Regions from separate parts of the Lysinibacillus sp. VIII_CA genome, predicted to be linked through region 2. Evidence: riboswitches for the same ligand, from Rfam matches in the RefSeq annotation. Region 2 holds a riboswitch; the other holds the start of a gene.

Region 1 (15,105 bases), on a different contig from region 2:
GCCAACAGTATCGTATTTGAACTAGTCTTTCAGCTACAATCTTTAACGGCCTGTATCGTCTTGTTACAGCTTTCTTTCTGGATTTTTAATATAGGGAATAAAGCCTTTGTAAATGCCCTTATTAATCTTGGTACATTATCATTTGGCATTTATCTACTACATCCTTTTTTCCTCTTCCTTTATCGCCAAATTCCTGTCAGCGGTAATAGTCTCTTATTTCATGTTTGGAGTGTCGGAGGTTTTATTGTTGCTCTATTTATTACGTGGATTGTGGTATTTTTGGTGGGGAAATATTTTAAATATCATTGGATTGCATTCGGACAGATTCCAAAAGAATTTCCTTATAAATAAATGTTGCCTCTTATAATAGTAGAAACTATATTGACTAACAAAAAAGCCCTGTGGAAATTGTTCCACAGAGCTTTTTTCAATGATCGGCTTAATTATTTTGAAATTGAACCGTCTTTTACTTTGTTGTTATTAGCATCAACAAGGTTTGTAGCTTTAAATTCAACTACAATGCTATCAGTTAAAGCATAGTCAGCTTTTGTTGTCACAGTTAATTTACCATTAGCTACAGCAGCTTTAGCCACTTCTACAGTTGAACCAGCAATTTTTACTGTTAAACCTGTTGGTGTAGCTTGATCAGCAATACTTTCAGTGAAGTCAACTGTAAATGTTTTGCTATCTACTACTGTTACTTTAGAAGCTACAGGTACAATATTTTCTTTAAGAGCCACTAGAGTAGTAGCTTTTCCATTTTTAAGAGTGTTACCTTTTGTATCTACTACATTTTTAGCTTCAAGTACATAATTACCATTTGCCGTGATAGAACCTTCTGGTAAAGTGAATCGTACTTTTTTAGTGCCGTCCACAAATTGAAGTTGAGTGCCAGCAGGTAGCTCTTTTCCTCCAAGTGTGTAGTTAGAAGCATTTGTTGCTGTTGCAGTCACATCAGCAGCATATTCAACAGTGAATACATTGTTATCTGTTACAACAACTGGTGTTGTCCCAAGTACTAATGAATCTGTAGTAGTTTCTGGTGTAGCTTCATACGTTCCAGTTGTCACATTGAATGTAATTGTATCTGCAGTTACGTTGCCAGCTAAGTCAGCCACTGCTTTAGCAGATAATTCAAATGTATATGTTGAATTACTATCTAAATCAATGTCCACTTTCACCGTATTTTTCTCTGCACCCTCAATTTTACCGTTACCATCTACATCATAACCAGCATCTGCTTTTACAGCTGTTTCTTTTCCAGTAGTGTAAGCAATACCATTTTGAGTTTTAAGAGTTAATTTACCATCTACTTTTACTGGTTCGCTAAAAGTAAGGTATAGCGCATCTACATCAGTAGTAGCATTTACATCATCAGCTACTAACATTTTAGTAGAAGCAGATACAAGTGTAGCAGGCGTTAAATCTTTAGATAGAATAGCCTTGAACTCAAATGCATCTCCTGCATTGCCAGCTAAATCTTTTTGTCCTTCTACTTTAACGTCCGCATTAATGAATGTAGCTGTACCTAATGCAGCTTTTGCATCAATAGTAAATACAGTTTTATCTTCTGCATCTTTCATATCAGCATCTTTTAAGTAGTAAACCGTAGAACCAACCGTTACTTTTGCATATTCTTCAGCAGTAGCGCCCGCATCTGCATCAAGATTTTGCTTCATTAATTCTTCTGAGAAATCAAACGTAATTTCTGTACCATTCACAGCAGTTGAAACAGTTGGTTTTGAATTATCAACGTCTGCTTTTAGAACCGTGAAGTTCACTGCAATCGGATTTGCAATATTATTAGCAAAGTCAGTTGCTCCTACGATGTCTACTTTATAAGTCTGTTCAGCAGTTAAACCTTTGATTGTTAATGTCTTTCCAGATAAAGTATAACGATCTTTAGCAAGTTCAGTACCATTTAAGCTAACTGTTCCTTCGTTTTGTACAAGCTCATCGAAAGTGATTACTGCTGTTGTGCCTTTTGCTTCAACAGAATTTACGCTAACAGGAGTTGTATCAGCAAATGTGATTAATTTATTAAACTCTTCAGTTAGAACTTTTGCATCTGCTTTTGTTTTGATTGGGTTTACAGTTACTTTGCCATTTGTTAATTTAATTTCTTTATCAGTTGTTAAAATAACAGTCATTCCGTCTTCAGAAACTTTTGCGTTCGTAATAGCTACCCCGTCAATAGCGTATTTCGCTGTTACAGCAGCATCTTTTGCATCAACAGCTGTGTTGAACTTCACTTCAAATTCTTTTGCGTTAAGCCCTTTTACAGATTCTACTGCTGGTGTTACTTCTTGAACTGCATCAATTGTACGCTTTACCATAGTAGCAAATTCTTCGCGGCTAATTTTATCCTGTGGTGCTAATAATGATCCTTTACCATTAATTACACCATTTTCAACAGCTGTTTCTAAGTAAGATACAGCCCATTTAGAAGCTTTAGAAGCATCTGAGAATTGACTAAGGTCTGCTTTACCAGTTAATTGATAACCTTGTACGATAACTTTTGCAGCTTGTTCTCTTGTTAATTGTGCTTTCGGTTCAAATTTACCATTACCCATACCATCAAATAATTCTGGTGAAGTGGCAAGCACTGCATTATAGAACCAGTCATTTTCATTTACATCTGTAAAATCTTCTGTTCCAGTAGCTTTTAAGTCTAATGCTTTTGATAAAATTTCAGCTGCTTCAGCACGAGTAAGTGTACCAGCTGGGTTGAAGTTTCCTTTTTCGTCACCTTGGATGAAACCTTTGTCAGTTAAAAACTGTACTGCTTCTTTTGCCCATGATGAAATGCTACCTGCATCATTAAATTCAGCAGCTGATGCTACCGGTACGATTGCTGATGCTACAAGTGCTGCTGTAGCAGTAGTTGCAAAAAATTTACGACCTTTGTTATGTTTCGTCATTTGTATATTCCTCCAGAATTCAAATAAATTATATTATTCTGTGAGAACAATATTACCGCTCTAATAAATTTTATTAATATGTATAATACGTTCTCTCAAATAATAATTACTAATAGTTATGGATAAAGCAGCCTTCAAAAATTTTCATGATGAAATATACCAATCAATCTTAAATTTGCTTTACAAGACAATAATATAACTACATTACCAATAAATAAACGCTAAAAATAAGGTAATTTTAATACCAAATTGGTCGTATAGGTAATTATTTCATAAATAATTACCTATAAATAGAAACTCATAGAGAAATGAAGACAAGATGCAGAAAAAACAGTTATTTATTGCTGGAAACTTTAACTTTCTATTTTTTTAGATTCCATTTATTTTTTAAAATAATAGTAGGGCTAATAGCTTTTCTAACGATATAAATGTAAAATATTAACAGACCAAATTCTATGCTAATAAAATATAAATTGTTAAAATCATTGTTTCGCTAATTGAGTGAGCTTGAAATTATATATCGTTTTTTTGAAGGGATGGATGAAAATAAATATAGGAAAGATGCGTTTTTTCATAAAAATGGTATAAGAATTGAATGTTGTCGTGCAGCAGAATGTCTGTGGATGGCACTACCTCCCCTTAGTCAAGTAAACTTTTTCAACAGACTAGGAGAATGGTTGAGCTCCATTTATCCTAAATCATCCTCTTAATAGACTATTTTTCAAGTTCCTTAATTACGTGAAATTCCAAAATTTTTTAGCGAAATATCCATAACTGTATATAGTTAATTTACCAGATCATAACAATTCAGACGTAAGTCCGAAGACAACAAAGGATAATAAGCTGTATAGTTCAGTTATACTTTTTAATCTAAAAAGTATAAGGAGAAATCCTAGGCAGCCCTTACGCATAGTTTAAAATTGCTACTAAAACGTTCAATTAGATTCTTTTTTAAAGCTATCGTAATAAGTGTGCTATTTTTTGTACTATAAATTGTTTGGAAATCGGAACATGTAAATATTGTAGAAAGTATGTGGGGGTGTTTTCTATGAAAGAAAAGATACATTTTACCATCTTAAGTAATGATTCAACCGATGGAGATGGGGGTTACGGCGTAGGTACCCTTGATTTAAATAATGTAACGCCTATTATTATAGATTGTGAAAAAAAACACGTATTTATAGACTTAGAAGCCTTACATGGGCGAAGTATTATTGAAAAAAAAGTGCGTTTTTCACCAGATTTAGCTCATGCTAGTGACGATTATAATCGTTATTGGATCGTTTGGGTAGCTCTTCAGGTCGGGGAAAATGGACCTTATTATGCGGGATGTACTGCAAGTGAAGTACGGGTAGCAAAGGAAGAACGACGCATTAAACTTGGCTATAAATCGTTGCCAGAGCAAGTAAATTATTTAGATAAAGCACTTAAAGGGACATTTATCCTAAGTCATGTCGATCCCAATTCAAAAAAACTACTTTTCCAATTTTTATCTGAATTTAATGAACAGTATTGGAAGCACTCGCCTGAAGAATTAAAACATCAATTAGGGGAGGATTTATAATGGCCTTTGTAATTACAGAATTATGTAGGGATGAAAAAGCAGCCGTTTGTTTAGATGTCTGTCCCGTAAATTGCATTGTAAATACAGATACACAATATGTCATTAACCCTGATATCTGTATCGATTGTGGCGCTTGTGAATTAGTTTGTCCCGTAGAGGCTATTTTTTTTGAGGATGAATTGCCTGCTGAATATCATTCTGCCACTCTACTAGCACGTAATTATTTTCGGAACTAGATGATATACAGCTTACTATCTAATTCCAGCAGCAATATATTGATTGAATAGATGTCATGATTTAGAGCTCTGAACGTCATGTGAAAAAGTAGTACAAACGATGGTTTGTACTACTCATATACTTTTTATTTGATCTTAGCGAACAAACCATATTACTTGCTATCTATTTTCAAGACCTCCCAAATAGAATTATCTACTTCTATTGCTTGTCTATAGGGTAGCTCTCTATTAGCCTTCGCATTCCAATATGCCTCCCCGACAGGTTTATTACCTAATTCAAAATCTATACCATCCCACGTACCTTCACGAAATGCATAAAATGCCCAATGACAGCCATAATCATTAAAAATATCCATTAAATACTTGATATATTGATCCGCTCCAGCAACCATTCGGTTAATGCCAAACTCTTCTGCCATATTATCACCTCATATAAATCCTACTGAACCTACGTTACACAAATGTGACAACCTATGTTTAAATATAAATTGATTAGATTATTCTAGGGAAAAATAAAAAGGATTGAGTTCAGTACATACCAAACTCAATCCTTACAAACGCCTATTGAAAACTTAATCTTATTTTGTACCACTCGCTCCAAATCCCGAAGTTCCACGAACCGTTTGAGATAATTCATTAACTTCCAAGAGTTGAATAGTAGGGACAAATTGAATCACCATCTGGGCAATTCGCATAGATTTTTCTACGAAGAACGTATCTTGACCATGATTAATTAAAATTACACCGATTTCCCCTCTATAGCCTTCATCGATTGTTCCTGGGCTATTGAGCACTGTAATACTATGTTTTAAGGCTAGTCCACTTCTTGGTCGAATTTGTGCTTCCGTTCCTTTTGGTAATTCAATTTGAATTCCTGTTTTAATTAATTTAGTCCCACCAGCAGGTATCTCTACAGTTTCAATGGAATAGAGGTCCATCCCAGCATCGCCAGGGTTAGCTTGCATGGGTAGCATTGCATCTTCATGCATTCTTTTGATTTTTACTTCTACATTCATTGTTCTTCATCCTAACGATTAAAATTAAATGTGTCATCTGTAATTGGCGCTACTTTTGCCTTAGCATAGGTAGCCCCCTTTTGTGAAAAGAAATCATATGTGGAGCCCTCATTACGAATTCCATTCATAACGATTGGATTCACTTCTTCTTCAGGAAACATAGCTTCAAAACCAACATTCATTAAGGCTTTATTTGCATTATAACGCACATAGGCTTTTACCTCAGGCGATAATCCTGTCTCCGCATAAATGTCCTCTGTATATTTCATTTCATTCTGATATAAATCCAGCAGTAATTCATAGCCCCATAATTGTAAAGCTTCTTGCTTTTCTTTTGAAAATTGCTTATATAGATTTTGAGCAAAAAATCCTACTGCAACACCATGAATGGATTCGTCGCGCAAAATGAGGGAAATAATTTCAGCACTGTTTCTTAAAAAACCTTGCCCACCTAAGTATAATGGGTAGAAAAAGCCAGAATAGAAAAGGAAGGATTCAAGCATAACGGATGAAAACATCGCTTTCCATAAGCTCTCAGCGTCCCCTTCTTCAATACTATTATAAATATCCGCTATTTTATTTGCCTTATATTGTAAATATTCATTTTTCTTTACCCATTCAAAGAGCTCGTCTATTTCCTCGTTTGTACAAAGCGTTGTAAATATATAAGAATATGATTTAGCATGTATTGCCTCAAATGCATCAAAAACGGTTAATACAGCCTTTTCCTGTAAATCATCTGTATAAGCAGCAACACGATTCATCCCAATATTTGTCTGAACGGTATCCAGCAAGGTTAATCCTGCAAACACTTTTTTATACGTGTCCTGATGCTCAAAACTTTTCCACTGTTGAATATCTTTACTCACTGCAATTTCTTCGGGAAACCAAATTTGCTTCCATTGCTGGTCCCAAAAAATTTGGGCCAGTTCACTTGTTGCTTTGTTCCAGTTGACTGCCTCATACACTATATTTGACATGCTACACACTCCTCTAAGCTTTGTAATCGTTGACGAACATAGTAAACGGACTTAATCCCTTTAACCCATGCATAAATGTATACTTTAGCTAGTTGTTCTGTTGTCCAATTATCAGTGACATAAAGAGTCATTGAAATACCTTGGTCAACATGTTTTTGAGAAGCTGCGTATAAATCAATTAAATCATAAGGATCAACATCATAGGCCTCTACATATAGATGACTGTTTTCATTTGTTAAATGTGGCATTGGATAAATTGTTCGACTATCTGCATAATCACGAACCTCTACACGTTCTGTACATGGAGAGATGGAGGCCGTACAGCTACGAATGTACGAAATACTACCAGTTGGTGCTATAGCTAAACGATATGAATGGAATAAGCCATATTGCATAACATCTTGCTTTAATAATCCCCACATTTTACTAGTAATGATTGGAATGTTTCCGAGTGCTTTTAATACAGCAGGTGAAAGCTCTTCTTCAGTCTTATTTACATATTGATCAAAATAGATACCTGAAGCATAATCGCTATCTTCAAATCGATAGAACGTTTCTGCTTTTTCTTTAGCCATTTCCATCGATGATTTTAGAGAATAATAGTTCATTGCTTCCATAAAGCGGTCCATGAAATGAATAGAATCTTTCGAGCCATACATAATTCCCTCCGTAACAAGATGTCCATGGAGATTCATACACCCTAGACCTACTGAGTGCATTAATTGATTGGCTTTTGCGACCGACGGAACATTTTTGATGTGCGTCATTTGGGATACATTTGTTAATAAGTGCATAGCTGTATCGATTAATGCTTCAAAATCATTTACTTTACTCGCTGCGTGGATATCAATTGACCCTAAATTACACGACACATCTAACCCATATTCGTTAGGTTGATCTTGATCTGTGATAACACTAGTTTCTTGAACTTGCAAGATTTCAGTACATAAGTTTGACATTTTTACGCGACCGATATTTTTTAGTGGATGTACGTCATTAACATTATCATCAAAAATTTCAAAGGGATAACCGGATTCGAATTGAGCTTTTTTTACCTCTGTATAGAGTCTACGCGCATTCAAACGTTTAATTTTACGGATTTTAGGATTATCTAGTAGTTCATAGTACATATCAGAAATTGAAATTTCCGACATTCGTTTACCATATACTTTAAAAATATCATATGGACTAAATAACACTATATCTTTATCACGCTTCATCAGTTCGAAGAAAATACTTGGTATAATAATACCTGTTGATAGTGTTGCGAGGCGAATTTTATCATCAGCATTTGGTTTTTTTGATGAAATAAAATTCTCTATATCTGCATGGAAAATATTAAGGTAAACAACTCCTGAGCCATTACGCTGACCAAGCTGATTAGAATAACTAAAAGAATTTTCTAATAGTTTCGCCACTGGAATCACACCACTTGCACGATTTAGTATTTCTTTAATTGGATCACCTAAAGGACGTAAATCCGTTAAGTTGACCCCGACCCCTCCACCTAGACGTGATAGCTCTAAACAATAACCAATATTTTCAGCGATGCTATTCATGGAGTCATCCATGGATAATTTAAAGCAACTTACTAATTCGCCACGAGCTTTCTTCCCACTATTTAATGCAGTAGGCGTTGCAGGTTGATAGGCTTCCATCATCGCTTCTACAGAACGTTCTGCTAGTACCGTGTTCCCCTGTGCCAAGTACAAGGCAATAATGACAATCCGGTCCTCATATTTTTCTAAGATTTCTTCTCCATCACGACTTTTCATAGCGTAGCTGTCATAAAATTTGCTAGCACTCATAAATGATGGGAAACGGAAATTATAATCATACGCTTTTTTGTACAACTTTTTAATAAAATCCATCTCGTACATGTCGATAAAAGCTTTTTCGTAGTAGCCTTCATCAACTAAATAGCGGATTTTTTCCTCTATATCTATAAAGTAACGTAAACGTACGTTGACATATTCTAAAAAGTAGCGGCGCGTAGCCTCACGATCCTTTTCTAACTCTAGTAGCCCCGTTGTACTATAACGATTCAGTACGTCATTATTAAGCTTTAAATAAGTTTTCATCCCATTACCCTCGTTTCATAAAACGTTTGTATAGCTTCATAATCTGTTTGATTGCCGCGCAAATCTAATTTCCTCACTAATGGTACATGATAGGTAGTAGCAATTTTCTCTCCTGCTGCGCCAAATACATGATGTCCAAAGTTACTGTTGCCACTAGCAACTACTCCTTTACAAAAATCTCTGTTTTTATCTAAGAAACGTTGCACTTTTGCTGGAATGTCGCCTAAACCATCTGTGTATGTAATTAAAAGATAAGGCTTATTCAAGCTTAATTCCTCTGAGAGTTCAATAGATTCTGCCCTTAGTTTAGATACTACATTGCGGACATTTCCTGTACGACTAGCGTAAACGATCATAGTGTAATCATCTCAATACGAGAAACAATTTCCTGAACATCCCCTATAAATGTTTCATCCACCTCTAAAACAGGCACACTTAAAAAACCTGCATCAATAATTGTTTGTTTAGCTTGTTCATCGTGATCAATATTAACAATTTCTGCTTCAAGTCCTGCTCGTTGTAATTCGGATTTTACCCAAAGGCATTTTGGACAGATTGTTTTCGTATAAAGTTTCATAGTAATCCCTCTTTTCATAAAATAAAAAAGCTACCTCTTCTAAAGAGATAGCTTACATGGAAACGTTAACATACTAAAAATACTGACGTTCCCATCTCTTAATCCCCGAAGAAATGATAAATTTGTTTTATAAAGGCAGGTCTCCTGGCTTTGCTTCAATCTCTGATTTCCTTCCCATGCGAATGCACAGTGGTTACAATCATCGTCAGCTTTACAGTTGCGGGGACAGCGTCGGAATAGTACCGAACTTCCCTATTAAACTACATATAGTAGTACCTATACAAAACGAACACAATATATTGTTTTTCAATAGTTTTAAGTGTACCATCCTTTATATAAAAAGTAAATCGCGAAATAAAAGTTCATCAATTTGAGACTATTCATATTTTCTCACATAACCTTAAACGAAAGAGCTAAAACATAATCATATAAAAATATAACTATAAAAAAAATAGGAAGATACATGCTGATCATTTATTTACCTAATAACGGAGGCCCAATTGAAATTTTATTCATAAAAAAGGCATCTTTCCATAATAGTAAAGATGCAATTATGACTAAAACTACATAATCGTCAACCCACTTTGAGAAAGATGTAAATCATTCATCATACTCAATATATCCTATCTTTGCAGATTTTTCGTTGTACTTGTCCCTTTGCAACTATTCATAATAATCAGGTACCTTTAGCCAGTTATTCTGTATTCATAGTATAACATATCCAAGTTCTTTCTCTGTCCGCTCAACTAGGTATATTAACTTTATCCTTTATTTACAAAAATAGCTGATGAATTTTCTATACTCATCAGCTAACCTTTTACTTAAAACCTATCTATTGTTATATCCAAATTTATACTAGAGGCTGTCTTAAAACCTTCCGCAGCAGCGATCATTAAAGAAGAGGCACCCCCCTTTTCCGTTTCACCTGCAACATATATTCCAGCCGCTGTTGTTCGTCCAGTACCATCAGTAATAATTGTCCCATTTTCATCAACTTGGCAATTTAGCTGTTTAGCAAATTTATTTGGACGATAAAAATTAGGTACGACAAATCCACCACTTCTTAAAATATGTTCACCTGTTTCTAATTCAATACTAATTAAGTTACTATCTTCCCCATGCAAGTTTTTTACACATTCTGTATACAGTTTAATTTTTTTACGTTCAAATTCACTTTGAACGTTATCGGAAAGTTGATGACCATTCGTAAAAACGATTAAATCCTGTGACCAATTAAAAACCAATTTGGTCATATGTTTAATATGCTCCTCTTTTTCTGCTATGATAGCCAATGGCTTGTCTCTCAGCTCCCAACCATCGCAATAAGGACAGCTAAACAAGCTTTTACCATAATATTGTCTGATTTGCGGGAGGGGAAACTCCTCTTGTATTCCAGTAGCTAACAATACTTTTGCAGACATATATGATTTATTTTCCGAAGTTTTGACAAGAAATAAACCGCTTTTATCATCTTTAGTTATCTCGATAATTGTTTGATCTAACATAGATATAGATGGGTAAGATTTTATTTCTTTACTAGCTATATTCTTAAATTCTTGTGGCTTTATCCCATCTCTTGTTAAAAAACCATGCGACTCTTGAGTTACACGATTTCGATTAGTTCCATTATCAAATATAGCAATCTTTCTGCGCGCCCTTCCCAATGTTAAGGCAGCACTTAAACCAGCAGGGCCACCACCTATAATTACACAATCGTATTTATTCATCCTTTTTTCCTCCACATCAAAATATATTATAGACCTTTAATATCTGTAATTAAGGCAAAAGACACCGCAAAAGTTATATACCTTTTCAATTATGAGTCATTAAACCCTTAATGTTTAACTACCTCATTAAGGATTACGTAGCATAAAATAACGTTTAGTTTGTCGGGTCTTACCGCCCTATTAAAGACTTAACATATCTATAATATCTATTTAGTTTTTTTTCGTCAATTTTTTCGTTTTCATATTTAAAATACATAGGACCATCAAATATCTGCCGTTGAAAGAATTCTTGTCCACAGAAATGAATCTACTATAGGCTAGTTATGAATGAGGTAAAAGTAAAAGCCACTCCAAAAGTTTGGAATGGCTAATTTTTTTACTGTACTTCATGAATACTGTCCGTACTGTTTAATTATCAAAATAAAGTATGATTAGCATATGCTTTACATTGTTCCTGCAAGTATCATTACTTAAATTCAATTTCCTCTGCCGATGCCCCTTTTGTATACGTTATGGTCGATCCAGCAGGTAAATTACGGATTTCTTTTACATTTTTTCCTTCAATAATAATGGAACCAATTTTCGTACCTTTAAAGTCAATAATCGCATTGCCTTTTTTAGGACTGATCACTACAGTTTTGTTTGCAAATCCTTCGCCATGGAATTCGGCATATTGGCTAAATACTGCAATGCCATTTTTAATAATGGTATTTTCCCCTAACGTTAATGAAATGCTTGGACGATTCACTATTAATTTACCAGTCTTGTAGTGATTAAAGCTATATACATTTTCAGGTACTATTGGTGTTGGTATTTCTTCTTTTCCTGCTTGCAAATCAATTTGAACTAATACAGGGTCATGATCCGATGCTCTGCCTTGTGCCTCTGTAAAGTTCGCATTCATATGAATTAGGTCAATTTCCGTAACATCCGCAAGATGATTCGAAACTAAAATATGATCCAACACTTGATTGTTCCCTTGGAAGAAGTACGTAAAACGATCTTGCTCTGGGGCTTTATCTATCATATTCGTTAAAACATCTCCTTTCAATGTTTCAAGTGCTGGTGTGAACTCAAAGTCATTCATGTCCCCTGCCACTATGAAATTTAAATTCGGATTTATGGCAAGTCCTTCATCGATAAAATCATTGATGGCCTGAGCAAGTTGAATACGTTTCTTAACTGATTCTAAAACTGGTGGCTGTGTTGGTCCCCAAAGTGAACCATCCCCACCTTTAGAATTTAAGTGAGCTCCGATAATAACTACACGTTCATCTTGGAATTCAAATTCCGCTGCAATTGGTTTTCGTGTATCTACAAATTTTGATGGATCAACAAAGCCAGGATTTAAAGCAAGGCTTCCATCTGCTGTCCATGTATTCGCTTGGTTGCCTAACCCTTTTATACCTGACACTAATGAAACACGTGTCGGATTATATAGATAGCCAACACGAATATTACCGCCTGGTGCACCGCCTACTGTATTGTTAATTGGCATGACATCAATCCAATCATAAGCAGGACCACCCGCAGCTTTTATCGCATGAATTAATCGCATGTAGCTTTCAGATGCATCTGCATTTCCTGAATCAATTTGACCATCGTTATCTTGAACTTCGACTAATGTAATAATATCTGGTGACTTCATATTATTTACAAATGTCGCTGCAATTCTGTCTACTTTTTCGTTAGATGTATTGGCAGGATTATTCGAAAAGTTTTCGATATTATAAGAAGCGACATTTAATTTGTCCGCTACTGGTTGAAGATGCGTCACTTCTTGTTGAAGATGTGCCTTTGTTACATTAGGAAAAACATTATTCGTGTTCAGTCGATAGCCATCTGTAAAGTTTTCTACAAATCCGATAAGCGGTTCATTAAAGCGATCCCCTGAATCATAATTTTTTCCAGCTACTCCTTCAAGCATAATTTTTTCCGGATTATAATCATCGGCTGCAATATTTAAACCGCCATTCACATTAAATGTATTATTTGTTGTGCTTGGTACAACAATTGGTGAATCATTATTGTACATCGGTCCAATCACTCTCGCCTCTGGGAACGATACTCGCATATACTCAATGGATTCCCAAAAATCGATGCCATCTTCTTGTGGATCAAAAATTGCCAAGCCATCATTATCAATAATTTTATTTGGCGGGAATAGATCCTCTCCTATCACAAGAGGCTCTGGAATTACTGCTTTACCTGTTTTTGTAATATTGGTTGCTGAAATTTGCGTATCTCTTAATCGAGAGTTGCCACCCGCTTCAGTTACATTTCCTGATACTTTAATAACGTCCCCTACTACTACATTATGTGCCGACTTACTTACCTTGATCGCTGTCGATTTTACGCCATCGAATGCTGTCTCGCCTTCTTGCATAATGAAGCTACTTGAATTAATAACGAATGTTACAATTCCTTCTACATCATTTACTGCTAAATTGACATATGGCGATAGGTGGCTTGCCCCTTGAATATCGCTAATTGTGGCATTGTTAGTATCAATCATCTCATAAACAAATGTAGCAATCGCACTATTCGTTAAACCTTCTTTCACTGCAATCGCTTTAATCGTCAATGGCTGATTAACAATAATTTCCCCTGTATACTTTGTACTAGCTGTTGTTGGTGCAGAGCCGTCCAATGTGTAATAGATCGTTGCACCTTCTGTCATGGTAGAAAGCGTAACCTTCGTACCAGCTGTTATTCCACCAACGTGAGAAGCTTTGATATCCTGAACCTTTGTTACATCTTCAATAATGCGAAGCGGGAGGAGTTGATGATTTGTATATTGACCAACAATGCCTGTAATTTCCCCATACGTTTTTCCACTTACTAAACCAGAGTCTCTTGTTTTATCATAAATAGCAAATGTGCCTGCATCATCAGTTCCGGTAAAGTTTTGACCTGAACCAGTAATAGCAACATTTTTAATGGTTACTAATTTCGATTCATTGTCTTCTCCAACCTCAATACTTTTAATAATATGTGCCTCTGGTATTGTAGAAGGAACAGGCATGCCAACAAGCGAAATATTCGTTAATTGCTTTAGTCCACTATATTCATCTACTTTACCTTGCACCAACACCCGATCACCGACTTTTGCAGTAAGACTATCTACAGGATAAATAGCTATCGCCGCGCCGTCTTCATCTTGAATGTGAGCAGTCGCTGTTTCTAATTTTGCTGTTACAATACCTGATACGGTTACCACTTGTCCTATTTCTTTATTACGTGCTTCCGTAATCGAAATATGGGTTGGTGCATCTTTAATTGTAAAATTAAAGGTCGTCATTCCACTATCGTTTAAACCCGTTGCTGTAGCAAATGCTTTAATCGTCATTGCTTCATTTACAACAATGCCCGCTGCTGTATTATAAACCTCACTAGCTGTTGACGGTTCGGAACCATCTAACGTGTAATAGATTGTTGCATTTGGTGTATCTGTAGACAATGTTACCTTTGTACCTGCAAAAACTTCACCCGTTGCTGGAAAAGCTTTCACATTCGTTACTTCTGTAGGCTCATAATTTAATACTAATTGAAAGCTTTCCGCGTTTAACGTTTTTAACTGATATGCCCCGTTAAAAATGGAAGCAATCCCTGTCACTGTAATCACATCATTGTTATTGAACCCACCTGCTTCAAATTGAGAGAACTGATAGCCCGTACGGTTATCATGGCGAATTAAAAGCTCGTTATTTTCTGCATCAACTGCTTTAAACTCAAATGTTCCATACGTACCAGATGACGCTAAATCTTTAATCTTCACATTTTCCAGTGTAATTAACTTACCTTGTATACTGTCATCAATGGGTAGATTAACTATTTGTGGTGCTGGTGCTGTCCCTGAAGAAATGCGTTCAATTGTTGGCGAATTAAATTGAACTTCTCCACTAAATAAACTCGTTTTCCCTGTGATTTTGACAATATCTCCAACAGCTAAGCTCCCTGCTTCAGTTGAATTAGAGAAAACATATACCCCTGCAGACTCATC
Region 2 (15,105 bases):
CTCCTATAATTTGTCTAGCTTTTATGTTTACCCTACCCTATTTTTAATAGAATCGAGATAAATCCCCTCGTCGGATGGATGATTTTTGCATGCGCTGTGCTTGACGCATTTCTTCGCGCATAATTTGACGTAATTCAGAATCACTTAAATCTTGTTCTTCAATTGTAGAAACAGGATTTTTCCTTTTAGCAAATATCTTTTTAATCTTCGCCATATTCATACCCTGTTCTAAGTAGTCTTTAATTTCAAGCAATGTGTCGACGTCATTTAATGAAAACATTCGACGGTTGCCTTCTGTTCGGTGCGGCTCAATTAAATGGTGTTCTTCATAATAACGAATTTGTCGTGCCGAGAGCTCAGTTAATTGCATTACAATACTCATTGATAATAACGGCATAGTTCGTCTAATTTCACGACTCATTTAAGTCCTCCTCCAATACCCGCTTATCATATAACGAAATTTTTTCACTGTCAACCAACCATGTTAGGTTTCCTAACATGGTTGGCACTATTTTTTTCAATCCGAGAGAAAATTGTAAAAAACTATTCAAATTTACGGTTTGTCCATTTCCTCATCTCTATTTTTGAATAGCTTGTACCGCACTACAAATTGCAAATTTTACATGTTCATAAGTTAGCCCACCCTGTATAAAGGCTGTAAAGGGAGGTCGTATCGGCCCATCTGCTGTTAGCTCTATGCTGGAGCCTTGGATAAATGTCCCCGCTGCCATAATGACATCATCCTCGTAGCCTGGCATATAGGCTGGTTCTGGTGCGTAATGAGCATTTATTGGCGAGTTGGCTTGTATTTCCCGACAAAAGTCAATCATTTGCTGTGCGGTTTGGAAAGAAACCGATTGTATTAAATCTGTCCGATGTGCCTGGTAACTTGGAGATGTATTCATCCCTATTTCCTCCAGCATAGCTGCCGTAAAAATGGCGCCCTTTAATGCTTGTGATACAACATGTGGAGCTAGGAAAAACCCTTGATAAAAATCACCCAATGTATTTAATGTAGCTCCTGCTTCTGCCCCGATTCCAGGTGAAGTCATCCGGTACGCACATTTCTCCACTAAATCTGCTCGGCCTGCGATATAACCTCCAATTTTCGCTAATCCTCCACCTGGATTTTTAATGAGAGAGCCCGCCATTAAATCAGCACCAATCTCTGTAGGCTCTTGCTTTTCTACAAATTCACCATAGCAATTATCAACAAAAATAATGGCCTGTGGAGCTAGCTCACGAATCTTTGCACACATATCAGCAATCTCTGCTATAGAAAAGGATGGTCGCGTTGCATAGCCCTTTGATCGTTGAATGGCAATCACTTTCGTTTTTGCCGTTATGACCGCTTCCACTCCTTCCCAATCAATGGTTTGATTATCCAGTAACTCAACATGTGAATAACCGATTTGATAATCTTTCAAGGAACCTGTATCTTTGTCACCACCATCAACAATGGATTGTAACGTATCATATGGCTGTCCAGAAATATAGAGCAACTCATCACCAGGACGCAGCACACCGAATAAACTAAGCGTAATTGCATGTGTGCCTGAAATAATTTGCGGTCGAACAATGGCGGACTCTGCTCCAAACACCTCAGCATAGACACGCTCTAAATTATCGCGTCCCTCATCGTCATAGCCATAGCCATTGGATGGGTGTAAATGATAATCACTCACTTGATGCTTACGAAATGCCGCTAGCACTTTTTGTTGGTTATAAAACGCCATCTCTTCCACCCTAGCATGAAAAGGTCTCACTCTTTCTTCTATTGTTGCCGCTAAAGATAGCGTCGATGCTGATAAATTAGATGTAAACGTCATTCTTTTCTTCTCCATTTCACAATTGTCATGCATATTATTCCGTAAACTTTATTCTATATCTAAATGGACCTCGATTATCCTAGGATTCCCTGATTGTCTACTTGTAATGAACGCTTATGACAGATGTTTTTCTTTATTTCATTAACATCTTATCAATTTGTATAGGTCCCTGTAAAACTTGCCTATTGTTTCTGAGTGAAATTTACGCTAAGCTAATGTGCGGACTTATTTCAAGAAGCGTATTTAATGTTTAATTTTGGCTATTAAATTCATAGATTTTGTTACTTACAGGATCTTTCAACTTTAGGAATGAGGTTCATTTATTGATAGAAGGGGTGAAAGGGATGGCTTGGGAAGTTTTTAGTATGATCGGTACAATTGCCTTTGCTATTTCTGGGGCAATTATTGCAATGGAAGAGGAATACGATTTATTCGGTGTTTATATACTCGGTATTGTCACTGCTTTTGGTGGAGGGGCTATTCGAAATTTACTTATCGGTCTACCTGTCACGACATTATGGGGACAGGATATGATGTTTCAAATTGCGCTTGCTGCAATTACCATATTTTTTATTTTTCCACATCATTTGATTCAACATTGGCATCGTTGGGGTAATTTTACAGATGCGATTGGTTTATCAGCATTTGCTATTCAAGGCGCACTCTACGCCGTAAAGCTGGATATGCCGATTAGTGCTGTCATCGTAGCTGCGGTCTTAACAGGGTCGGGTGGTGGTATCGTGCGTGATTTATTAGCTAGACGAAAACCACTTGTACTTCGTGACGAAGTCTATGGTGTGTGGGCTGCTCTCGCAGGGCTTGTTATTGGATTTGAAGTTTTTACAGGAGATATCTTCCTTTATATTTTATTTGCGGTAATTACAGCATTACGTATTCTTTCCTATATGATGAAATGGCGTTTACCTTTGCGAAGGTTGAATCGGGCATAGAGTCTATCATTGATAAAAAAAAACGAATAAGCGCAAATAGCTCTTTAACTATTTGCGCTTATTTGTTTTTCAGTAACTATTTAGCCAAAAGATTCGTTGCTTCTTCCAGCGTCACCATATTTTTCATCATTGAGCAAGCAGCATCTAATAGAGGAAAGGCTAGGGCTGCACCTGAACCTTCTCCTAACCGCATATTCATATGCAGCATCGGTTCCACTCCCAACAATTCAGCGGCTATTTTAGCTCCGGGTTCCTCCGAAGCATGAGAAGCTATGATAAAGTCCTTTACTTTCGGTTCAATTTGATAAGCTATAAGCGCAGCAATAGTCGAAATAAAACCATCAATCACAACAGGTTTTCGGTGACTTGCGGCAGCAAGTATAATACCAGCCATAGCCCCAATCTCTAGCCCTCCAACTTTAGCTAGTACATCAATGATATCGTTAGGATTTGGTTGGTTAAGCATAATTGCTTTTTCAATGACCGCTGCTTTATGAGCAATTCCTCCTTGACCAACACCTGCTCCAAACCCGGTTATTTGAATAGGGTCATAGCCAGTCAAAACAGCTAAGATTGCTGTGCTCGGCGTTGTATTACCAATGCCCATCTCACCTGTTCCAAGTAGGTTGGCCCCTTTTGTAATTTCGTCTGTTGCCACACGAATCCCCACTTCTATGGATTGAATAGCCTCCTCTCTAGACATAGCAGGGCCCTGTGCTATATTACCTGTTCCATATTTCACCTTTTGGATGATTACGTCCGCATTGAGAGGGATATCCTCCTTAACTCCAACATCTACCGTTACAACTTTGGTATTGGTCACACTTGCAATTGCACAAACACCTGTACCTCCCTTCGGAAAATTCAATGTTTGAAATAAAGTAACCTCTTGAGGATTCGGCGTCACGCCTTCTTCACAAACTCCATGATCTGCTGCACAGACAATCATCACCTTTTTATCAATCATCGGATATAACTGGCCTGTAATTCCAGATAGTTGCACAGCAATGGACTCCAATTTCCCTAAGCTTCCTGGAGGCTTACAAAGAATATCTATTCGTTTTCTTGCTTGCTCCCTACTATTTTTATCAGCGCCTTGAATGTTTTGAATCGTGTCATGTAATAATTGCATTGTCATTTCTCCTCTCGTTCTTCATGAAGACAAAATAAAAGCCTGTAGTTTATTGTCATGACAAATAAACTACAGACTTTTCCATCATCTATATTCTTAAAGCAAATAGGCAGGTCTCCTGGCTTAAGTTCAACATTTCATAGTACCTTCCCAGCAATGAGCTAGTGGTCTTCACTATTAAACTCCCTTTTACAGTGGCGGGTCCGCTAAAGTTTTTCACTTTATTCCCTATTCTCCCTTAATGGGCACCTAAAGCTTATATTAAACTACTTTTAATCTACGACAGAGTATTTTTTCTGTCAATATTTGAATGCGTTACTTGTATCATTTCTTCGGCTACCTATTTTTTTCTAGCTCACTTAGCAATGTTGACCCTAATAATAGTATCGCTCCTATTAGTTGTAGTAGCGTCATTTTTTCTCCAATAAACATCGTTGAAATGACTAATGATGTCAGTGGATCTATATAGCTAAGGATGGCTATACTTTGCCCTTTCAGCTTTGACATGCCCCAAAAGAACAATAAAAATCCAACTCCTGCATGGACAATACCTAATACTATTAATAGTAAGACTGACTTAAAACTGATTGTCATGACCTGAAATCCTGTTGTCCCAAGTATATAAAAACAAAGGAAAAATGCTGCTAAAGCTAGTTGAATTAATGTATTTCCTGGTTCTTTTATGTTACCTATACATTTATTTGTAAATGTTAGAGCTGTGTAAAAGCATGCGGCGATAAGACCGTAGACAATGCCAATAAATTGTTTACTGTCCCCAGTGCCTTGACTTTGGACAATCAAATAAAGTCCGATAAGGGCCACACAGACATACATCATTTTTCTGCCAACTAGCTTCTCCTTTAAGATAATTGGAGATAAACAGATAACGAGTACTGGTGCAACATAATAACTAAGTGCAGCATTAGCAATTGTTGTTTCTTTATAAGCCTGAAATAAAAAAATCCAATTCCCACATAAGGCAACACTAGAAAGTACTAATTTCCACTTATTTTTGAGAATACTTCTTTTCGTAAAGCTTTCCTTTTTATAAATAAAAATCACTATCAAAAAACAAGCACCAATTAAGCTCATCCAAAAAGCGATTTCACTTGAAGATAAAGGTATATACTTGGCAAAAACACCAACTGCCCCAAAAATAATCATGGATAATACAAACGCTAATTTTCCGCTCATTACAATTCCTACTTTCTACGTATAAGTATTAACCTACACAGTAGAATCTATTGAAAATGAGCAAACTGTTATTGTATGCCTTACCAGTAGATTCTACTGTAAAGACATTGTTGGGGGTGCTATTGAACGAAACATACAAATCCCTCCTTCACCGATATAATTGTAACATATTTCAGAAAATTAAAGAGTATGTTTTATAGATAAAGGGAAAATGAATCACTAATTACTTCATTAGGTAAGGATAAAATTTTCTTTAAGGAGGAGTTAGAGTGCACGCAAGAGAATTAAGAAACGCTATTGCAGAGACTTGTGAAAACTATGATAGTCAATATGCGCAGTTAGTAAAACCGATTAATCAGTTATTAATGAATGTTGATGCTTTCATCAGTGAAGGAACAGCGTATGTCATTATAGAAAATTTGAAATTATATTATAGTGGAGATAAATACATGGCGGAATGTCACTTCGATGAGAGTGAAAATTTCTTACAGGATGGCATTGAGCTTCTAAAAAAGGGAGACCTGGCGAATGGCGCTTTACAAATATACGGTGCTGGTTTAAATTTTGCCAGTTATGCTTCAAAGGTTCGGGGGCAAAAAAATGTGAACCCGTACATGAACTTTGAAAAAAACTTTAGCCTCATCATGGACTCACTCCAAAAATAAGCACATGAAAAAAGAAAGAGTATACACTCTTTCTTTTTTCATTATGTCATTATTTAAATTCTAATTCGCCATCGTAAGCTAACATGCCACCTTCTAGGTTTGTCACATCAAATCCTTGTGCTTCTAAATAAGAACAAGCATTAGCTGAACGGCCACCAGCCTTACAAACGATAATATATGGCTTTGTTTCATCTAATTCCTCTAGACGTTCTGGGATTGTCCCAAGAGCGATATGCTGAGCGCCAGGAATCATGCCGTGTGCTACTTCATCCTCTTCACGAACATCAATAATATATAGGTCTTCATTTGCATCTAATAGTTCTAATAATTGTGTTGTTTCCATTGATTTCATCAAACTCGTCCTCCAAATATCTATTTCCTTTATCATTATAGCCTGAAGCAAAAAAAACAGCCAGTGTGGAGTACACTAACTGTTTAACAATCTTTTTATGCTTCTGTCTCTAAAAATTCTATTGGTTTTGCTGGAACGAATGTAGAAATAGCGTGCTTGTAAATCAGGTGCTGCTTATTATCAGCATCCAATAATAGAACTGTAAAATTATCATATGATTTCACAGTCCCTTTTAACTGAAATCCGTTTAATAGAAATACAGTTACAAAAACACTGTTTTTACGTAGTTGGTTCAAGAACGTATCTTGCAAGTTGATTGATTTCATCAAATAGCCTCCCTACTAACTTTCTACCTCTTCATTCCTATAGTAGCACGTTCTACCAATTTATCAATTAGTAATTTTTAGAAATTTTTCTTTAATTTTATAATTGTTCACCTGTCATCACAAAATGGACATCCATTTTATTGCGGAAATAAGTAAGTTGCCTTTTCGCATAGCGACGAGAATTTTGTTTTAAGCTGTCTATGGCGCCTTCTAGTGAACATTTGCCATCTAAATAATCATATAATTCCTTATAACCAATGGCTTGTATAGACTGCACACCCCGGATATTTTGTTGCCATAGCCCTTGGACCTCTTCTAAAAGACCATTCTCCATCATCAAATCGACACGGCGGTTAATACGGTCATAAAGCACCTCTCGTGACATATTTTGACCTAGCCCTAAAATCAAGTGATTATAGAGAGGTACCTCGCCTCGATTTTGAGCTTCAGCTGCCTTCGATACACCGCTTAATTCTAGCATCTCTAATGCGCGAATGACACGACGTGTATTATTTGGATGAATGGCTTCTGCAGTTTGAGGGTCTAGTTGTTTTAATTTATCGTGCATTGCCTCGGGACCAAGCTTCGCTAATTCATCATAATAGGCTTGACGTGCTGCCTCATCCACTTTTTCATCAGTAAATTGGAAATCAAACAGAACAGATTGTACATATAAGCCTGACCCACCTACGATAATCGGTAGCTTATGACGAGCTTGTATGTCTGCAATTTTCTCTCTTACTAGCTTTTGATAGTCGGCCACTGAAAATGATGCTGTCGGCTCCAGAAAACTTAGTAAATGATGAGGAACTCCCTCCATCTCTTCTTCCGTAATTTTCGCCGTACCTATATCTAGCCCTTTATAAACTTGCATTGAGTCACCATTAATGATTTCTCCATTATACTTTTTGGCAAGTTCAATACTTAACGCTGTTTTTCCAGAAGCAGTTGGTCCCACAATTGCTACGACCTCAGCCTGCTGTAATTTATTTTCTATCATATTTTTCTAACCACCGTAATAATACTTGAAAGACTGCTTCTTGATTGTCTTCATTTAAAATTTCATGTCTTTTATCTTCAAATAAATAAACAGTGACATCCTCCACACCAGCAGTTGCTAATTGTTCTGCCACTGCGTACACTCCTAGTCCCTGTTCACCGACAGGGTCTTTACTGCCGCTTATCAAAAGTATTGGAAGATCCTTTCTTACTTTGGCAATCTCTTTTTTGCGATTCAAGGTTGAAAAGCCTGTTGTCAAATCTACAAAAAATTGATTGGTTGGAATAAAGCCACAGTATGGATCATCTATATACTTTTGAACTTCTACCTGTACAGAGCATAACCAATCATAGGCAGTCTTCGGATTTGGAAACTGCTTATTAAAACTACCAAAACTTAATTGATTGAGAAGCCTGCTTTCTGTCTCTTTACCAAGACCTTTGGCTAAAGCCTTGGACACGATATTACCAATTGCGTGTAAAGCTGTAACATTACCCGTTCCACAGAGCACAACATTGTCTACCTGTTCCCCATACCGTTGGATATAGCGTCTCGTAATGAATGAGCCCATACTATGACCAAAAATAATGAACGGTTTGTCGACAAATGGTGCATGTAATTGAGTCATTACTTCATGTGCATCTTCTACAACACGTTCAAAGCCGTTATTTTCAGCAAAAAAGCCTAAAGTTCCATTATAAGCAGCTGTTTCACCATGTCCACGATGATCGTGCATCGTCACTACATAGCCGGCTTTTTGAAGAGTGTAAGCAAATTTTAAATATCGACCACTATGCTCCGCCATGCCATGTAATATATGGATATGTCCAATACAAGGCTTTTTAGATTCTAATGTTCGTGTGAATACAAAATGGCCATCAGACATTTGAATATAACGCTCCATCGCTTACTCCCCTTCTTTCACGAAAATAGTGGCATCCAAGATGGCTTGGTCTAATTCAGCCATATAAGCATTTCGTTGCTCCTCCGTATAATTCAAGTGTTGTTGCATCACTTGAAGCACTTGTTGCTTATAAAGCTTGACTGCTTCAATGTCAAAATACAGCATACCAGTACGGCGAATAAAGAAGTCACTTGGCGTATAGACCATTTCAGCTTCTAAGCCATATAATAGCATCGCATGTAAAGTAAGTGGCATTGTACTACCATGCTCATGTAAGTATTTTACGCGATCAAATAAAGCATCCACATTCGTGCCATATTTTTGAACAAGTTGCTTAGCTTCATCGTAATTTAAACCATACTGAACACCTTCTCGAGCTTTATAGGCAATATAGTCAGGGAAATTGATGGCATTAATCCCCTTTGCTCCTGACAGTGATAACTCTCGAGTTATGGATGCGCTCGCATGCTTATAACGACGGATTTTTACAATTTTATCTACAATCGATTCTGCCATTTGTCGGTAGCCTGTTAACTTGCCACCTGCTATCGTCATTAAACCACTCGGAGCCGTCCAAATTTCATCTTTTCTTGAAATTTCTGAAGGATTCTTTCCTTTTTCATAAATCAATGGACGAACGCCTGCCCACGATGATTCAATAGTAGCTCTCGTAATATTGGCTGTAGGAAATACTTTCTTTGCCGCCTCTATTAAATAGTCCACATCTTGCTGTGTTGCAACAGGATGTACTGGATTGCCCTCGAAGACAGTATCCGTTGTACCTACATAGGTTTTACCATCACGCGGAATAGCAAATGCCATACGTCCATCAGCAATATCGAAATAAACTGCTTGCTTTAATGGAAAATCTTTTTGATTTAGGACAATATGAACACCCTTCGTCAACCGTAATTGCTTATTATCAGCTACTTTATCCCTTTGACGTACATCATCTACCCACGGACCTGTAGCATTAACAATTTGTGCGGCGTGTACATTCAAAATGCGTCCTGTTAAATGATCTTCTACTTTAATTCCAATTAGCTTTTTCTTGTCGTAGATAAATTCCTTCATCTCCGCATAATTAAGACAAAGTGCCCCATATTCAACAGCCTTTTTTAATACTTCAATCGTAAGACGCGCATCATCGGTACGATATTCAACATAATAGCCTCCACCGACAAGTCCTTCTTGATTGAGTAAAGGTTCTAATGCTAAGGTTTCTTGCGCATTTAGCATTGTTCTACGTTCCTGTTTTTTGACACCTGCTAAACGGTCATAAACTTTTAAGGCTAGAGATGTTGTCATTGGGCTAAGGGAACCCTTTTTATATAAAGGCAAAAGCATTTTTTCTGGTGTTGTCACATGAACAGCATTGTCATAGACGATTTCACGTTCACGTCCCACCTCTGCTACAACTCCTACATCAAATTGCTTTAAATATCGTAGTCCACCATGGATGAGTTTAGTCGACCGACTCGATGTTCCGGCAGAGAAATCCTGCATGTCGATACATGCAACGGACAATCCCCTTGAGGCAGCATCCAGAGCAATACCTGCACCCGTAATGCCTCCACCAATGACTAAAACGTCAAAACTATAGTGCTCTAAATAATATAAAATTTTTGGACGATGCTCATATGAAAACATACCTTTTTCCCCCAATAGCTAAGATTTAAAAATTCGTGTTGCCTCTACAGCTCTTTGCCAGCCAGCATAATGAGCTGTCGCTTGGTCTTTTTCCATTTTCGGCTGGTAGGTTTGACCATTTACCCTCAGTGCTGATAAAACCTCTTGATTTGGCCAAAAATTTGTAGCAAGTCCTGCTAAATAAGCTGCACCTAATGCCGTTGATTCATTGAGCTTTGCCAGCTCAACATGCAACTGTAATATATCACTTTGGAATTGCATCAATAACTCATTTTTTACCGCACCACCATCTACACGGAGTACTTCAATAGGTGCCCCGGCTGCTACTTCCATAGCATCGAGTACATCCTTCGTTTGATAGGCTAATGATTCAAGTGTCGCACGGATGAAATGTTCTTTAGAAGTGCCCCGCGTTAGCCCAAAAATGGCACCACGAGCATCTGTATCCCAATAAGGTGTACCTAGTCCAACGAAGGCAGGTACAACATAGACGCCATCCGTATCGGCTACTTTTTTAGCATAGGTTTCAGAATCCTCTGCTGTCCGAATCATACGTAGTCCGTCTCGTAGCCATTGAATCGCTGAGCCTGCTACGAAAACACTTCCCTCTAATGCATAGGTCACTTTACCATCTATTCCCCAAGCAATTGTCGTCAATAACCCATTTTTCGATTTTACAGCCTGTTTTCCTGTATTCAATAACATAAAGCAGCCTGTACCATAAGTGTTTTTGGCCATGCCTTTTGTAAAACAAGTTTGCCCAAAAAGGGCCGCCTGCTGATCACCAGCAATACCTGCAATCGGAATGTTTTCACCAAAGAAAATACTTGCTGCCGTCTCAGTGTAAATTTCTGATGAATTTTTCACTTCAGGAAGCATCGACATCGGAATATCTAATAACTGACAAAGTTCCGCATCCCATTGTAATTCATGAATATTGTATAGTAATGTTCGAGCTGCATTTGAATAATCGGTAACATGAGCCTTTCCCTTTGATAATCGCCAAACAATCCAAGAATCAATCGTGCCAAATAATAAATCTCCATTGTCAGCCATTTCACGGGCGCCCTCTACATGATCTAATATCCATTTAATTTTTGTGGCTGAAAAATAAGCATCTAGACGTAATCCCGTTTTTTGCTGAAAAAGCTCCTCATGCCCTTGTTCTTTCAGGTCATTCACGATTTCCTGCGTTTGACGCGACTGCCAGACAATGGCGTTGTAAATAGGCTGTCCTGTATGTTTATCCCACACAACAGTTGTTTCTCGCTGATTCGTTATTCCAATAGCATGGACCTCGCTAGCATCATGCCCACTTTCTGTTAAGACGGTTGCAATTACTGAAAGGACCGAACCCCAAATTTCATTGGCATTATGTTCTACCCAACCAGCCTTTGGAAAAATTTGCTGAAACTCCTTTTGTGCTACATGAATAATTTCACCTTTTTTATTGAATAAGATAGCTCTTGAGCTTGTTGTGCCTTGATCAATCGCTAAAATAAATTCGCCCATTATTTTCCCCCTCTTCACTACATGACTCGTTTGAACATTTTTTCCACTTCATACGATGTAAAATGAATTAGCACTGGACGTCCATGTGGACATGTAAATGGATTATCAGCCTTGCGTAAATCTCTAAGCAAAATTTCCATTTGTTCTTTCGTTAAATAATAATTGGCTTTGATAGATTTTTTACAGCTCATCATAATCGCTGCGGCTTCACGTAATTTTTTAATATCTGCCTTTTTAGTCGTCAGCACCTGTTCAATTAAATCTTCAATGATTTCCTGTTCCTCACCTTGAGGGAACCAACTAGGGTGCTCTCGTACTACAAAGGAAGATTGTCCAAATTCCTCTAAAAATACGCCTACTGCTTCTAACTCTTGTTTGTGTTCTCGTAATAAAAGTGCCTCATCAGCCGCATAGTGGAATGTTAGTGGCAGCAGTAATGCCTGACGTTCATGTGGATTAACTTGACCAACCTTTTCCCGGAAAAATTCATATTTAATGCGCTCTTGTGCAGCATGTTGATCAATTAAATAAAAACCATCCTCCATTTGGGCGACAATGTATGTGCCATGGATTTGCCCTACTACTTCCAGCTCAGGGAACGGTTCCTTACCCGTTTCATCTACTAAATCCTCATGTTGCTCGGTAATAGTTATTTCTTCTATTTCTTCAGCCTCTAATGACGGAGTTGTCTGCCCATAATCCTTTACAATAGTAGAAACAGGCTCTGGCTCTACTGGAGTTTCTCGTTGGTTTTCTCGAATGGTTTGCACATCATATAACTTCTCTACAATTGCGTTCATTTTCTCCACATCTATCTTAGGTGCAGGCTTCCAAATATTTAATTGCTCTGTAGCTGGTTTGACGATTTTTTCTTTTTTCTCCATTTGTGGTACACGAATAACGCTACGTATTCTCTCACGAATAGTTTCTTCGATTAATTTTAAAAGCTCTGGCTCCTTACTTAAACGAATTTGATGTTTAGCAGGATGCACATTGACATCTGTCAAATATGGATCTCCCTCAATATAAAGCACCACAATGGGAAAACGTTCAATTGGTAAATACGTATGGTAGGCATCAACAATGGCTTTTTGTACTAAATAATGCTTAACCCAGCGACCATTGACGAATAGAGACATATAATTTTTTGAAGCACGAGTTACCTCTGGTAGGGTCACATAGCCGGAAATACGATAATCGTGTGACTCTCCTTGGAAGGACACCATCTTCTTGGCATTATGTACTCCATAAATGGCAGCAAGCACTTGTTGCACATCTCCTCGTCCGTTTGTTTGGAGCAATATTTGACCATTATGCAGTAATCTAAAAGCAATTTGCGGATTACTAAGGGCAAGACGATTCATTAAGTCAATTGTGTGCCCAAGCTCAGTTTGAATAGTTTTCATATATTTTAAGCGAGCAGGTGTGTTAAAAAACAATTGTGATACCGTCAGATCTGTACCTTTACGTAAAGGGCCGGGCTTATGCGTCAACATATGACCACCCTCCAGCTCCAAATGTGTACCAGATTCACCGTTCGATGTAATTAGAGTCATTTTTGAAACAGAAGCAATAGATGCTAATGCCTCACCACGGAAGCCCAATGTACGAATACGAAATAAATCATGTTCTTGATGAATTTTACTCGTTGCATGGCGAGAGAATGACATAATAGCATCCTCTTCATCCATACCGCTACCATTATCAATTACTTGAATGGAAGTGAGACCCGCTTCTAGTAAAAAAACATCAATGGACGTACTTCCCGCATCAATAGCATTTTCTACTAGCTCTTTGACAACTGAAGCTGGTCTTTCAACTACTTCTCCTGCTGCAATTTTATTGGAGAGCCATTCGTCCATAATTTGTATGTTTCCCACTAACGTATCACTCCTTTATTTTTTCATGTTTAATAACTCTTGCTGTAACTCATATAAAATATTCATCGCCTGCATCGGTGAAGTTCCTAAAATATTAACTTTCTCTAATTTTTTTAGTACCTCTGCCTCAGCTGGTGCCATTGGCTCTTCTTCAGTAAATAAAGACATTTGCAGTGGTGGTTCTGCTATTTTCTGTGCTTCAGCCACTACTTCGTTCCCAGCCTCAAAGTTTTCCAATAGCACACGAGCTCTTGCCAAAATTTCTTCTGGTAGCTGCGCCAATTGTGCCACATGAATACCGTATGATTTATCAGCAGCGCCTTTTTTCACCTTATGCAGGAAGACAACCATGCCATTTTTTTCGGTAGCTGCCACATGGACATTTTGTAAGCGTGGCAAATCCTTTTCAAGAGCTGTTAATTCATGATAATGCGTAGAAAACAACGTATTGGCACCGATTTTGTCATGAATATACTCCATCATGGATTGAGCTAAACTCATCCCATCATAAGTAGAGGTTCCTCGCCCAATTTCATCAAATAACATTAAACTGTTTTTTGTGGCATGCATAATGGCGTGTTGAGACTCAAGCATTTCCACCATAAATGTTGATTGCCCAGCTGCTAAATCATCAGCTGCTCCGATGCGAGTGAAAATTTGGTCAGTGATAGGTAGCTTAGCCTTTTCAGCAGGTACATAGCAGCCCATTTGTGCCATGACGACAATTAATGCTACCTGACGCATGTAGGTACTTTTACCAGACATATTTGGTCCCGTAATAAGCATCATGTTGTTCTGTTCCTCTAGCACACAATCGTTTGGTACATACATTTGCTTGTTTAACATTTTTTCCACAACAGGATGGCGACCCTCAATGATTTCGAGCGCTCGTCCATTATGGAATTGTGGTTTTGTAAAACGATATTTTTCTGAGATGCTAGCAAAGCTTAGCAAAACATCTAACTCACTTATGCTCGCTGCCAGTGCCTGTACACGTGGAATAAATTCCTTTAATGCATCTCGAATTTCTACAAATAAGTGATACTCTAGTGCTAGGCTTTCTTCCTCAGCATTTAAAATCAACGCTTCTTTTTCTTTTAGTTCCTGTGTAATATAGCGCTCTGCATTAGCAAGCGTTTGTTTACGTTCATAACGAGTTAAATCCGCTAAATGAATATTAGATTTAGTAATTTCAATATAATAACCAAAGATGCGATTATAGCCTATTTTTAAGTTTTTAATGCCTGTTTTTAGTCGCTCCTCTTGCTCCAACTGAGCGATCCAATCCTTACCATTACGGGCGGCATATCGAAGCTCGTCTAATCGTCCATGATAGCCGTCTCGAATCACATCACCTTCTTTAATGGTAATAGGTGGATTGTCCGTTATGGCTTTTGCTAAAAGTTCCTCAACATCTGTACATGTATCGAGTGCTACCCCTATTTGTTGGAGGGTCTCCTTACCTGCACTCATTAGCTGCTGCTGAATAGCTGGCACTTGGCGCAACGAATCTCGTAATTGTGCTAAATCACGGCCACCTACATTGCCAAAAGCAACTCGACCAGCTAGACGCTCTAAATCATATACCTGTTTTAAGGCAGTTTGTAACTCTGTTCTAACAAAATATTCTTCCAATAAATCAGTCACAATCGCTAGTCTAGACTCAATAGCTGAGTGTGTGGCAAGCGGCTGATGTAGCCATTGTTTTAAT

The links. Region 2 has a riboswitch for cobalamin ahead of cobT (nicotinate-nucleotide--dimethylbenzimidazole phosphoribosyltransferase). Riboswitches for the same ligand answer to the same signal wherever they lie in the genome.
Region 1: another riboswitch for cobalamin. It lies ahead of ACP3VS_RS16160 (glutaredoxin family protein); the one in region 2 lies ahead of cobT (nicotinate-nucleotide--dimethylbenzimidazole phosphoribosyltransferase).

Annotation. Positions count from the first base shown of each region.
Region 1 is NZ_JBNFXM010000012.1:78,603-93,707, forward strand. Features, by position in the region: gene ACP3VS_RS16115 (acyltransferase) at 1-351, shown strand, start outside; gene ACP3VS_RS16120 (S-layer homology domain-containing protein) at 444-2,921, opposite strand; gene ACP3VS_RS16125 (YwhD family protein) at 3,970-4,485, shown strand; gene ACP3VS_RS16130 (indolepyruvate ferredoxin oxidoreductase subunit alpha) at 4,485-4,721, shown strand; gene ACP3VS_RS16135 (hypothetical protein) at 4,874-5,140, opposite strand; gene dut (dUTP diphosphatase) at 5,300-5,737, opposite strand; gene nrdF (class 1b ribonucleoside-diphosphate reductase subunit beta) at 5,749-6,717, opposite strand; gene nrdE (class 1b ribonucleoside-diphosphate reductase subunit alpha) at 6,705-8,798, opposite strand; gene nrdI (class Ib ribonucleoside-diphosphate reductase assembly flavoprotein NrdI) at 8,795-9,154, opposite strand; gene ACP3VS_RS16160 (glutaredoxin family protein) at 9,151-9,375, opposite strand; cobalamin riboswitch at 9,493-9,670, opposite strand; gene ACP3VS_RS16165 (NAD(P)/FAD-dependent oxidoreductase) at 10,197-11,102, opposite strand; gene ACP3VS_RS16170 (chitobiase/beta-hexosaminidase C-terminal domain-containing protein) at 11,569-15,105, opposite strand, start outside.
Region 2 is NZ_JBNFXM010000001.1:145,827-160,931, forward strand. Features, by position in the region: gene ACP3VS_RS00795 (MerR family transcriptional regulator) at 44-421, opposite strand; gene ACP3VS_RS00800 (aminotransferase class I/II-fold pyridoxal phosphate-dependent enzyme) at 579-1,829, opposite strand; gene ACP3VS_RS00805 (trimeric intracellular cation channel family protein) at 2,174-2,779, shown strand; gene cobT (nicotinate-nucleotide--dimethylbenzimidazole phosphoribosyltransferase) at 2,856-3,911, opposite strand; cobalamin riboswitch at 4,003-4,179, opposite strand; gene ACP3VS_RS00815 (DMT family transporter) at 4,248-5,105, opposite strand; gene ACP3VS_RS00820 (hypothetical protein) at 5,375-5,770, shown strand; gene ACP3VS_RS00825 (rhodanese-like domain-containing protein) at 5,820-6,122, opposite strand; gene hfq (RNA chaperone Hfq) at 6,218-6,448, opposite strand; gene miaA (tRNA (adenosine(37)-N6)-dimethylallyltransferase MiaA) at 6,546-7,448, opposite strand; gene ACP3VS_RS00840 (alpha/beta fold hydrolase) at 7,435-8,352, opposite strand; gene ACP3VS_RS00845 (glycerol-3-phosphate dehydrogenase/oxidase) at 8,356-10,002, opposite strand; gene glpK (glycerol kinase GlpK) at 10,021-11,514, opposite strand; gene mutL (DNA mismatch repair endonuclease MutL) at 11,532-13,394, opposite strand; gene mutS (DNA mismatch repair protein MutS) at 13,410-15,105, opposite strand, start outside.